DNA from 4 places in the Psychrobium sp. 1_MG-2023 genome. Region 2 is predicted to be linked to each of the others. Evidence: predicted binding sites of a transcription regulator. Region 2 holds the regulator's gene; each other region holds the start of a gene.
The links. Region 2 encodes sigma-54, which starts transcription at its own class of promoters, with help from an activator protein. Its sites were predicted from a motif close to GTTGGCACGNNNNTNGNNT; they were not measured.
Positions count from the first base shown of each region.

Region 1: Q8W26_RS15000 (DUF1778 domain-containing protein) is a predicted target of sigma-54. The motif match lies at 1,835-1,853, and genes of this name have one in related genera.
Region 3: Q8W26_RS01760 (flagellar basal body rod protein FlgF) is a predicted target of sigma-54. The motif match lies at 1,703-1,721, and genes of this name have one in related genera.
Region 4: Q8W26_RS01580 (flagellar hook-length control protein FliK) is a predicted target of sigma-54. The motif match lies at 1,547-1,565, and genes of this name have one in related genera.

Region 1 covers NZ_JAUYVJ010000032.1:42,188-45,402, forward strand. The annotation lists gene Q8W26_RS14995 (S9 family peptidase) at 1-1,558, opposite strand, end outside; gene Q8W26_RS15000 (DUF1778 domain-containing protein) at 1,914-2,186, shown strand; gene Q8W26_RS15005 (GNAT family N-acetyltransferase) at 2,183-2,680, shown strand.
Region 2 covers NZ_JAUYVJ010000008.1:74,928-78,142, reverse strand. The annotation lists gene rapZ (RNase adapter RapZ) at 1-760, opposite strand, end outside; gene hpf (ribosome hibernation promoting factor) at 899-1,186, opposite strand; gene Q8W26_RS06040 (RNA polymerase factor sigma-54) at 1,212-2,729, opposite strand; gene lptB (LPS export ABC transporter ATP-binding protein) at 2,797-3,215, opposite strand, start outside.
Region 3 covers NZ_JAUYVJ010000002.1:154,610-157,824, forward strand. The annotation lists gene flgH (flagellar basal body L-ring protein FlgH) at 1-28, opposite strand, end outside; gene flgG (flagellar basal-body rod protein FlgG) at 97-885, opposite strand; gene Q8W26_RS01760 (flagellar basal body rod protein FlgF) at 901-1,644, opposite strand; gene flgE (flagellar hook protein FlgE) at 1,824-3,140, opposite strand; gene Q8W26_RS01770 (flagellar hook assembly protein FlgD) at 3,161-3,215, opposite strand, start outside.
Region 4 covers NZ_JAUYVJ010000002.1:113,966-117,180, reverse strand. The annotation lists gene fliI (flagellar protein export ATPase FliI) at 1-988, shown strand, start outside; gene fliJ (flagellar export protein FliJ) at 988-1,440, shown strand; gene Q8W26_RS01580 (flagellar hook-length control protein FliK) at 1,701-3,215, shown strand, end outside.

The sequences.
Region 1 (3,215 bases), on a different contig from region 2:
AAATACCACAGTGTGCGATGAAGGTTTTAAAACGACCTTCGTGGTTGCCTGCAAGGTAGAATGCAGAGTAACCACCGTAGCTTGCGCCAACGGCACCAATACGGTTGTTATCAACGTATGACTCTTTTGCTACATCATCAATGGCCGATAGGTAATCATCCATTACCTGACCGCCCCAATCATGGCTAATATCGTCGTTCCACTTTTCGCCGTGACCTGGCATACCACGACGGTTAGGCGCAACTACAATGTAACCTTGTGATGCCATTAATTGGAAGTTCCAACGGAATGAATAGAACTGAGAAAGTGGCGACTGCGGCCCACCTTGAAGGTATAAAAGCGTTGGGTATTTCTTTTTCTTATCGAAATTAGGTGGGTAAATTACCCAAGTGACCATGTCTTTGCCATCGGTAGTTTTTACCATGCGCTTTTCAACGTTTGGCAGGTCTAGCTCACCATACACTGAATCGTTTTCTTTAGTCAGGGCAGTGAGTTTTTTGCTACCTAAATCAAAACGGTAAATCTCTTTGGCTGCATTCATGCTATTGCGTGTGACCACAAGCTTATCTTTTAGCACTGCAACAATGCCGTTTACATCAAACTGACCTTTGGTTAGCTGTTTGATTTTAGGCTTAGCCTTGGTTTTTGTATTCACCGCTACTTTAAATAGCTGAATTGTGCCATTGGTTGGCGCAATAAAGTAAATAGTTTTGCCGTCAGTACTCCACTTAAAGCTAAATACCGTGCCATCCCAGTGCTCAGTTAAGTTAATATCGCGGTTTTTTACGCGCACAATAATATCTTGCTTGTCGGCTTCGTTACCTGCTTCATCCATTTGTAGCCAAGTTAAATGGCCTTTTGGCGAAAATGCTGGGTACTTATCGTAGCCAAGGTTTTTCTCGGTGTGATTGGTGGTTTTTTTACTTGCTAGGTTATAGCTGTAAATGTCGGTATTGGTGCTTTTAACATATTCTGTGCCCGTAAGCTTTTTGCTTACGTAATAAATGTTTTTACCTTTTGGCCCCCACGTGTAGTCTGCCGGACCACCAAATGGTGATGTTGGACTATCAAATGGCATGCCTTGCATGATGTCGACTTTTTCTTCAGTTTTTAAGTCTTGGTAAAACACATGCTTGTATTTGCCATCTTTCCACGTATCCCAGTGACGGTAGTTTAAATCGTCATAGACATAAGCATTGGCTTGGCTCAGCTCTTTATGGCGGACAGTGGCAAGTACGTCTTCAATCTGTACTTTTTCGTGAAATAGCTTTTTGCTGCCATCCGGTGAGATACTTTTATCAATGACCACACCTTGGTATGCCTCTAATAATTGAGAACTACCACCTTTTAGCGGTACTTGGTACACCTTGCTTGAAAAGTCATTCTTTTCAATGCTTGGAGTGGTTACCTTGTAAATCACATGAGTTTTATCTGTATTTAAGCCCAGTGCGCTTACGCGTTTAAGTTGCCAAAGTTTCTCAGGTGTCATCACCTCTTTGGCTGATACATGCATACTTGCCGCAAGTCCTAAACTTGCACATAATAGAATCCGCAACATCGCGAAATACCTCTAAAAATAAAATCTCGAATAGACTACATAAATTGACACTAAGTTAAAAGAACTCGCGTTAAGAATTGGGCAGATTATCCAGAGGTAAGATGTTATCAGGCTGGCATATTATCGTTACAGTAGCTCTAAAGCCCTTTTATAAAGTTTATGAAACGGCCATTCACGATAATTTATGATTGTCTTATTGTTCTATTGTTCGATTCGACACCCGAATAAGGTATCGACTACGCGACACCTATTCTTGTTTGTTAGTTTGCGTGCCAAAGTGACACAAAGATTGCTTATTGAACACTTTAAGACCATAATACCCATGTGACACTTTGACACAACAGGAGATATAATTATGGCTACTACTTTGCCTCGCATCACCGCTAGAGTTGATGTCGATACACAAGACTTACTTACTAAGGCTGCCGCGATCACCGGCATGTCTAGCATCAACTCGTTTGTTCTAAGCGCTGCAATCGAAAAAGCTAAACAAGTCATCGAACGTGAACAGGCTTTAAAACTGAGCCAAGCTGATGCTATGTTGCTAATGGAAGCTTTAGACCGCCCTGCTACACAGAACTCAAAACTAAAAGCTGCTGCTGATCGGTACGAAAGCAAAACTCAATGATGAATACGGTACTTCTAGATAAAGCTAAACACGATAGAAACCGATTCAAGTGTGGTATCGAAGCTCTCAATAATTACTTAAAAGTAATGGCGAGTCAGCAAGCAAAAAAAGACAACACCAGAACGTTTGTTTTGGAGGATGATAACGACAACTCTCATGTCATCGGCTTTTACACGCTAACAATGACACCAATTGACTTAAAGGCATTGCCCGATAAGTTACAAAAAAAACACCAACCATCCACCTCTGGTGGTCTGATTGCCCGCCTTGCTGTCGATGACCGATACAAAGGGAAAGGTTTTGGTGAGTGGCTGCTTATCGACGCACTCAGAAAGCTATTAGCTGCAAGTGATAGCGTTGCATTTCCAGTTGTTATCGTTGACGCCAAAGACGGTGCGAAACACTTCTATGAACGCTATGGTTTTCAATCATTTGAAGACGCTGAAAGTAAACTCTTCATCACCATTGCTGATGTGAGAGCAAGCTTAAGCTAGTTAACCGCTAGCCTTTAGCAACGCCTAAATAACAGACTTAAAATTGTTTGCTAAAATTTGAGATACAAAAAACAGCAAACTGTTTTAAGTCCTTGTTATTTTCTTGTTAAACGAAGCCACTCCGCGGCAGAGTATACTCGCGGTTGTTCATACTTAACCAGATAAACCACCAGTGGATGCGTTTTAACTGGAGACATCACAATATGCACGGGGGTTACTCGAACGAGTTAAGTGGTACCGATAATAAGGAGAATGGCATCAACAAAATGAGAGAAGCAATAACGAGAAGAACAACTAAAAATAGCTAACCACTTGATATAACGTGAACACACGTTATGCACTAACACGACTCGGCTTGAGTTCATTATTCAGGCTTGCTCATCGCTGGTACACCTTGCACTATTTACTATAAAAGGAAGGGCTTCGGGCTTGTCCAACATCCGAATAGGTGTCGGCTGCGCGACACCTATTCTTGTTTGTTATGTTTTTATTGTAAAATACAAAACTAAAGTCTCTTCATATACGTATTAAAGTA
Region 2 (3,215 bases):
TGCGATGTTGCCCGCCAGTACAGCCAATCGCTATTGTGAGGTAACTGCGATTATTTTTTTCTAAGTGAGGCAGCCAAGTATCAATAAAAGTAGTGAGTTGTTCTTCAAGTTGATTCACTAGAGGCTCCGCAGCTAAATACTGTTGTACTGGCGCATCAAGCCCTGTGAGTGGACGCAACTCTGGTTCCCAATGGGGGTTAGGTAAAAAGCGAACATCGAATACAAAATCGACATCTCGTGGCAGACCATATTTAAAACCAAATGATTCAAATACTAATACCAGCTCGCTATCGGTATTGCCAAGAATACGCTCTTTAATCAAGTCACTTAATTGATATATTGTTAACTCACCAGTATCAATCTTTAAGTCGGCTACTTCTGCAAGTTGACGTAATAATGATTTTTCTTCTTTAACCGCTTCAGATAGCGTCATGCACTGTTTGGTTAGCGGGTGCAGGCGTCTGGTCTCACTGTATCGTTTGATTAACGTGGTGCTGGGTGCATCAAGGAAAACTATCTCTAAATCACAGCTTGCTGATAATTGCTCGATTAATTGGCTCAGCTCTGATTGCGTACTAGGAATGTTTCGTACATCAAGACTCACCGCAACAGGTTGCTCCATCTCCTTCATGCTATCGATAAACGAATGCAGCAAGTTCATTGGTAAGTTATCAACGCAGTAATAGCCTAAATCTTCTAATACACGTAAAGCGACACTCTTTCCCGAGCCTGACGTTCCGCTAATGATAGTTAATTTCAATCGAGCATCCATGATGGTTATCTTGTTAATGTTCTTATTTTAGGGGGTTTGTATTTATTTGCAATGAGATAGCAAAGACTTAGCAACAAAAAAGCCTAGCAATGCTAGGCTTTAGAGTGACACTTTAGACTAAAGAATCTAGTGTCGTTGTAATTTTTCTTTGTGTTTGATCACTTGTCGATCAAGTTTATTGATCATTGAGTCGATCGCGGCATACATGTCTTCGTGAGTGGAGGTAGCAAATACTTCCCCGCCGTTTAGGTGAAGTGTTGCTTCTGCAATTTGTTGGAGTTTTTCTACGTTTAAAACAACATGTACGTTATTAATATGTTCGAAGTGGCGCTCTAATTTACTAAATTTTGTGTGCACATAGTCGTGAAGTGATTCTGTAATAGCTACGTGGTGTCCAGTTAAATTAATTTGCATAAAATGCATCCTCCATTTGGTGAGCTTAAATTAAGCTCTTTCTTTGATTGGAAGGTGGGATTGATAACGCATCACGATATTTTGCAATGGTTCTTCTTGCTACTTTAATCCCTTGTTCCGCTAACAAATCTACAATTTTACTATCGCTTAATGGTTTCTTTGGGCTCTCAGCCGCCACTAGTTTTTTGATAATGGCACGAATCGCAGTTGATGAACATTCACCGCCATTCTCAGTGCTAACGTGGCTTGAAAAAAAGTATTTTAATTCAAAAATACCACGTGGCGTATGCATATACTTTTGTGTGGTTACACGAGAGATAGTTGATTCGTGCATTTCCACTGCTTCAGCGACATCATTTAAAACCAATGGTTTCATCGCTTCTTCGCCGTATTCAAAAAAACCTCTCTGTTGCATTACAATACAATTTGCTACCTTTAGCAAGGTGTCATTTCGGCTTTCTAAACTTTTAATAAACCACTTGGCCTCTTGTAAGTGACCTCGAATAAACTGGGTATCTCCACTGCTCTTACTGGTTTTACTCAGCGCCGCATACTCAGCATTGACCTGAATTTTTGGCATGCAATCTGGGTTTAACTCAACAATCCAGCGTCCTTTTACCTTTTTAACCGATACATCTGGAATAACATATTCATCTTTTTCTTTGATGATAGTACTACCAGGGTGCGGGTTTAGAGTTTGAATCAATCGGATAGCTTCAGCGAGTTGTGCTTCTTTTAATTTGGTTTTTTTAGCAAGCGTGCGGTAATCCCGAGTTGCTAATAACTCCATATAACCTTCAACTAAAAGAATGGCTTCATCTCGCCATGGCGTATCTTCTGCAAGGCGCTTTAATTGAATGGCTAAGCATTCACTTGGGCTGCGTGCTGCTACGCCAATTGGATCAAAGTGTTGGATACGTTTTAATACTGCTTCAACTTCATCTAATTCAATTTCAGGATCGGCCATAGCTGTCAGAATATCTTCACAGTCTTGTGATAGGTATCCAGACTCTTCAACAGCATCAATAATGGCCGTTGCAATTGCTCGATCATTATCGCTAAAAGGCGTTAAATTAGCTTGCCACAACAGGTGATCTTGTAAATTCTCAGTGGTTTCCCCTTGATAAACGAAATCACTTTCAGGTCCTGCTGTCGATGACGCTACCGGTGCCGCTGGGCCAGCAGAGATGTAGTCATCCCAAGTTGTGTCTGTTGGCAGATCGTCGCTGATACTTTGCTTGTCCAGAGCTTCAGAAGTATCAATGGTACTAGAGTCATTGCTGTCAAAGTCATTACTGTCGTTATTGGCTTCTAGCGTACTTGATGAGTCATATTCATGCCCTGCGCCATTATCGTCAGCTTTTGTGTTGGCTTCATTTCCCTCGAAGTTCTCTTCGACCTCGAGTAAAGGATTGCTATCCAACGCTTCTTGGATCTCATTTTGAAGATCGAGAGTTGAAAGTTGCAGCAGCCTAATCGCTTGTTGCAACTGTGGGGTCATTGTAAGCGATTGGCCTAATTTTAACTGTAATGAAGCTTTCATTTAAATCCGTTATCTTGAATGTGCTAAAAGGAAGAGAGCACAAAATTATTTTTATCGTATAGTCTAACTATAGTCTGAATTGCTCTCCGAGATAAACATCTCTGACCGTTTGATTTGATAATATGTCATCTGGTTGGCCTTGTGCAATCATTTCACCATGACTAACAATATAAGCAAATTCACAAACATCTAACGTTTCTCGTACGTTATGGTCAGTGATCAGCACTCCTAAGCCACGTTGCTTTAATTGTTCAATGATTTGTTTTATATCAATCACTGAGATAGGGTCAACGCCAGCAAAGGGTTCATCTAATAAAATGAATTCAGGGTCAGCAGCAAGCGCTCGAGCGATCTCTACACGACGTCTTTCTCCACCAGAGAGGGCCATTCCTAAACTGTTTCTAATGTGCTGGATATGGAATTCTTCTAACAAACTCTCTAGCTTCTCAACTCGTTGAGCTTTATTAAGATCTTTACGAGTTTGTA
Region 3 (3,215 bases), on a different contig from region 2:
CACCTGCTAACAATAAAAATTTTTTCATTTTTTCACCCTCTACAAAAACCTAGTGCTATACAAATAAGCTCATCAGCTAGCTTTTCATATAAATTCTTAAAGCTGCTGTGTAACAAAGCTCATCATTTGATCAACCGACGAGATAACTTTAGAGTTCATCTCATAAACACGTTGTGACTCTATTAAATTAACAAGTTCCTCTGTCACATTAACGTTAGAGGTCTCAAGTGCTCCTTGACGTACTGACCCTAGGCCATCAAGCCCTGGGGTTCCTTGTATAGGAGCACCACTGACACCGGTTTCAGTGTATAAGTTCTGTCCCATCGGCTCTAATCCTTGTGGATTGATAAAGTTAGAAACAGTTAATTGCCCCACTACAGTATTTTCAGCTTGCCCACGCTGGCGTACAGACACTTCACCTTCAGAAGATACCGATATACTCACCGCATCTTGAGGGATAGTAATTGCAGGCTGGACTAAATAGCCACTGCCTGGGGTCACAATTTGCCCTTCTTCGTTCAACATAAATTGGCCATTACGGGTATAGCCAACATTTCCATCGGGCATTAAAATTTCAAAGAAGCCATCACCCTCAAGCATCAAATCTAGAGGGTTTTCTGTGGTTAGCATATTACCTTGCGAAAACTCTTTTTGAGTTGCCACCACTTTAGTACCAGCACCCAACATTAAACCGGCTGGTAGCTCTGTATTTTGTGATGATTTACCACCAGGCTGATTAATGTTTTGATAGAGCAAGTCTTCAAAGACCGCTCGAGACTTCTTAAAGCCAACGGTACTAGCATTCGCTAAGTTATTTGAAATTGTTGCAATATCTGTTTGTTGAGCATCTAAGCCCGATTTACTTATCCACAATGCTGCATGCATAATTAATCTCCTAAATTATCCTAGACGCAATAAACGATCTTGTGATGTATCAACTTCTTCTGCTGTTTTCATCATCTTAACTTGCATATCAAATTGGCGCTGTAAGCTAATTAAATCCACCATTTCACTGACTGAGTTAACATTACTTCCTTCAAGCATGCCACTAGCAATCGTTACTTCTGCGTCATTCACGAACTCGCCACCATCTTTAAGGCGAAATAAGCCATCATTACCTTTGACCAAGTTTTGCCGTTCTGGGTTAACCAGTTGTAAGCGGCCAACTTCTTCAATTACTGTCGCTGGAGCCCCTTGAGGTCTAACAGTGATTGTTCCGTCACTACCAATATTCAATTCATCAACCGGTATTGGGAGTGCTATCGGCCCTCCATCACCCATAATGAACTGTCCAGCAGCGTTACGTAACATACCGGCATTATCAATTTGTAACGATCCAGCGCGAGACAATGCTTGTGAACCATCCTCAGCTTGCACGACTAACCAACCTTCGCCTTGAACAGCAACGTCTAAGTCTCGAGAAGTAGAAATTAAAGGACCCGAAGTAAAGTCTTGAGCCGGACGCTCTGTCAACGAAAACACTCGTGTCGGCATGCCTTCGCCAAAAGCCTGCATTGAGCGTGCTTGCTCAATATCAGATTTAAAACCTGTGGTTTTGGCATTAGCTAAATTGTTCGCTCGCAATGCAGTAGCATTGAGGTTTTCTTTGGCGCCACTCATGGATATATAAAGTAATTTATCCATATTTCACCCCGTCAATAAATTATCAATTTGCTAGGATTAGCAGTTCATAACAAGATAAATGCAACAGGTATGCCAATAGTATGGGTAAAATTAAGAGTGAAAATAAAGGGAGGAGATATTTAACCATTTCACTTCGTAACACCCAAACAAAGGTGTTACGAAACAAATGGTTGAAGTCATTATCTAATTTGCAAAATAGTTTGAGATAATGTTTGATTCACTTCTAGTGCTCTTGAGTTAGCTTGGAAGTTACGTTGAGCGGTAATTAAGTCTACCAACTCTGTCGTTAAATCGACATTCGCTTGCTCTAATGCAGCCGAGTTAATCGTACCGAAGGTGCCGCTATCGCCTTCACCTGGTAATGGCTCGCCAGAATCTTGACTCGCCTTCCAAGATGTATTACCAATTTGCGTTAAACCTTGTTCATTTCTAAAGCGCGCCATAGCAACTCGCCCCAGTGGCTCAGCACTACCATTACTGTAAGTTGCTTTAACTAAACCATCTGGGCCAATTTCTACCCCGGTTAATCGACCAACCGTTAAACCATTTTGCTCAAGAGAAGTCACTTCAAAGCCAGACGAGAATTGTGTTGGCTCATCAAGTTTGATTGTAACCGCTTGTGTACCATCAGCACCTGTTGGATAAACACCAGCACCTGGTGTGCCTAATGCTTCTAATACAATATCAGGACTAGCTGGCGCTGCAGGTGGCTGATAAATACCACTGGTATCAAAATTAATTAATGCTCCAACGTGGCCGGTACCAGCAGTCGCTGCAGTTGGAGAAGCCGCTGAAGCAACATCAACTTTAATGCCATCAACTGCAGTAAACTGTGCCCATTGATTTGGTGCAGAGACATCCTTTACAAAGTAACTGGTTTGTACATGTGACTCACCTAATGAGTCATAAATTGTAATCGATGTTGAGTGGTTGTAAGTCGTTGGGTCTGTATGGTCGAATAAACTTAAATCTTTCGCTGTAGCGTTTGCAGGTAAGTTCGCTGACATGGTGACTTCACTAGACATTACCGGAACACCCGCTGTTTCAGGGATCTGAATTCCATTAGTCGATGTAAGGTTGATGGCAGCTGAGGTGCCATCAGTATTTACCGGATACGTTTGTAAGTAGTTACCTTTTGAATCGACAATGAAGTTTTCATTGTTTAATTTAAAGGCACCTGCTCGCGTAAACGTTAAATCTTTAGAGTCAAGGCCATCTGACGTTACAAAAAAACCTGGACCAGTAATCGCCAAATCTAACGCATTATTAGTGAAAGACAAGCTACCTTGGTGGAATTGCTGTGCAACTTGCGCTGTTGTTGCACCGTCACCGGCCTTCGTTTTTGAGTTAGTAAATAATGAGGAGGCATAGACATCGGCAAATTCTGCACGAGACTCTTTAAAGCCGATAGTGTTTACGTTAGCAATATTATTGGCCGTCACATCCAAATCTTTCTTTGATGCAGCGATGCCACTTAGTGCGATATTAAAAGACATTTTAAAACCCTCTTTTCAGATTAACCTTCGGCAACTGCTAACACTTCATTCAGTGAAATGTTGCCTAGCCCTCTT
Region 4 (3,215 bases), on a different contig from region 2:
CGGTTTAGGGCCTATTAAAGCGAAACAACATATGTCTGGCAAAGCAGAGCCAATAAATCCATTAGCCAGAAGGCCGATTTCCCAGCCATTAGATGTGGGGATACGGGCGATTAATACGCTAATCACAGTCGGAAAAGGCCAGCGGATGGGCTTGTTTGCTGGCTCAGGTGTGGGTAAAAGTGTATTACTTGGCATGATGACCCGTGGCACGAGCGCCGATGTTATTGTGGTTGGGCTTGTCGGGGAGCGTGGTCGTGAGGTTAAAGAGTTTATAGAAGAAATATTGGGTGAAGAGGGTCGTAAACGATCGGTTGTAGTGGCCGCACCCGCAGATACCTCACCGCTAATGCGCTTAAAAGCCTGTGAAACAGCTGTATCAATTGCCGAGTTTTTTCGAGATCAAGGAATGGAAGTGTTATTGCTAATGGACTCGTTAACTCGATTTGCTCAGGCGCAGCGTGAAATTGCATTGGCTATTGGTGAGCCTCCTGCAACAAAAGGCTATCCCCCGTCAGTATTTGCAAAGCTTCCTCAGCTGGTGGAGCGTGCTGGTAATGGTAGTGACACTCAAGGTTCAATTACTGCATTCTATACGGTGTTAACTGAGGGCGATGATCTACAAGACCCTATTGCTGATGCTTCCCGAGCAATTTTAGATGGGCATATTGTGTTATCCCGCAAGCTCGCTGAGTCGGGTCATTACCCTGCCATTGACGTAGAAGCATCGATTTCTCGTGTAATGCCGATGGTTGTGAGTGATCAGCATGTTCAGTATGCTCGACTCGTGAAGCAAAATTATTCGCTGTACCAGCAGAATAAAGACCTCATTTCTATTGGTGCTTATATCCAAGGCGCAGATCCTAAAGTGGATAAATCAATTCAATTCTATCCAGTGATTGAAGCGTTTTGTCAGCAGACGATGAAAGAAAGCCATCCGTATGATGAGTCACTCACGGCATTGTCACAACTTGGTGACGCGTTACAATAATGGCTGATATCAAGCAACTACTCATCGTCAAAGAAATGGCGTCTAAGAAAGAGCAAGAGCAGTTGCGAATGTTAACGGCGGCTCAGCAGCAATTAAATCAACTAAAGCAGCAAATGGATTCATTGATTCAATATAAAAAAGACTATTTAAGGCAGATGAAGCCCGATCCAACTGTTCCTGTCAGTGCTGATAAGTTAATTTTGTTGCAGGGCTTTTTAGCTAAAATAGATCAATCAATGAACCAGCAGCGTGATGTGATTGCTAGAGCGTCGATTGCGGTTGACTCAAGGCGACAGGATTGGAGTAAAGCCAAACAATACGTCGACTCAATTGAGTTTTTAATTAACAAGCAACAACAACAACACGCTGAAAAAGAAGAGAAACAACAGCAAAAGCTCTCCGATGAGTTTGCGATGATGTCCTATTACCGTAAAAATAACCCCTCCTCATAGTTTATTCAAAGCCCTCAAGCCATAATAGGGGCGCGATAACGCTATTTATTAGTCCCTATTTCGTTGTGCTCAGTGAACAAAAAAATAAAGTCCCAACTTGTTATATTTAGGTACGCTTATTGCATTTTATTTATCAAAAGTAGATCAAGTTTAATGCGATTTACTAATAGCGTAGCCCGTGAACGGCTTAAGTCTAAATAATATGATGAAATATAACGTTTTTTGTTGGTGTTGTATTATTTGAAGTGTTGAGGAATATTATGCTCGAAAGTCTATCTTCTGGTTTGCTAGGTGTTAGTCGTGATAATTCGGCAAGCTTTGCCGCCATGGCAACCAATAATAATGCGAAATCTGACTCTTCGTCGTCTGTAACAGAGTATGCTGGGGCTGGTAAAGCAGTTAGTAATGAACATGATGATGTCTCATTTTCTGATATTCTTAACCAAGAGATTGAGAGTGGTTCTGGTCGCACGAAATCAACGTCTCAAACTGAGAATACCAACGCAGAACAGACTCAGCCACCAGCCGATAAAGAAAATAAAGAGCAGCGCCTTTCGTCTGAGCAAAGTGAGAAAGTTGCTGAGGAAATTATTGATAAATATCTTGCCGACGTAGATCTTAACAAAGAATTTGATGAAGAGAGCGCAAGAAATCAAACAGCACCTGCTGTAACTGCACCCACTTCATCGATGGATGACGCGCCAGCCAGACAGGGAATGACACCTTCTACTGAGCAAAAAAATACAGAGGCTCAAATAATCGAAGAAAGCGCTGAGCCTTCACTAGAGCAACCGTCAATGACTCGCGTCAGTCAAGATAAGGGTATCGAACCTCAGACTCAGGGTATCATAGCAACGAATAAGGCTATTGTTGAAAGTGAAGCGGTGACATCTCATGAAAGTAAGATGGATAAAGCGTCTGATGAGTATGAACACGTTGGAAAATCGGATACTGAATCTCAAGCTGTTACACAGAACTCTATTGACATTCGAGACAATGCACAGGGATTGGTTACTGATAAAGAGAAAGTCTCCTCTGAGTTCAGTAAGAGTCAACCTTTAGTGGAAAACGAATCGGTGACCGAACGCTCAGCCGTAGGAGCGTCACCTTCATTAGTATCTGAGCAGCAGGCTGTTGATAGACAAGAACCCACGAAGCAAACTCAGGCCGCTCATGATATTAATCGCACCAACGAACAAGAGCGTTCAAAAGAGATAAGCCAAGAGGGTGAAACTGGAAGTGTTCAAACTCAGCAGAAACAAACGACCCAAGTTCAAGGTGACACTCAATTTCAAAGAGATATTGCCAGTCAAGTCGACACAAAAGAGAGAGTAGCTGAACATTCCGCTGCCACCTTGAGCTCAAAAGAAGCATCTAATGATAGCTCTGTCAAAGCCAGTGGTGAAGTAATTAACAGTCCAATGCTTGGCAAGCAAGAGAGTAAGAGCAGTGAACCGGGTCTGGTTGAGAGTGATGATAGTCGGGAGAGCGGTCAACCCTTATCTGTTGCAAAAAGTGCTCACGGGCATGACAGCGTAGGGGCTGATACGACACCAATCAAACAGCTTGTTAATACATTAGAGGCTATGTCTGGGCAATTAGCCGATAAGCCAGAATTAAAGAAAGCATTGGAACAAGTGATTGCTAAACTTGAAGCTTTAGAGCCGGTTAGAAATGGACAGATTGTGTCTAGCGAGAAGGGGTTGCCTTTTGAAATCTCTGCGTTGGAAAAAGCCATGAACCAGGCATTAAAGCAGCCGCAATCTGACACCAAT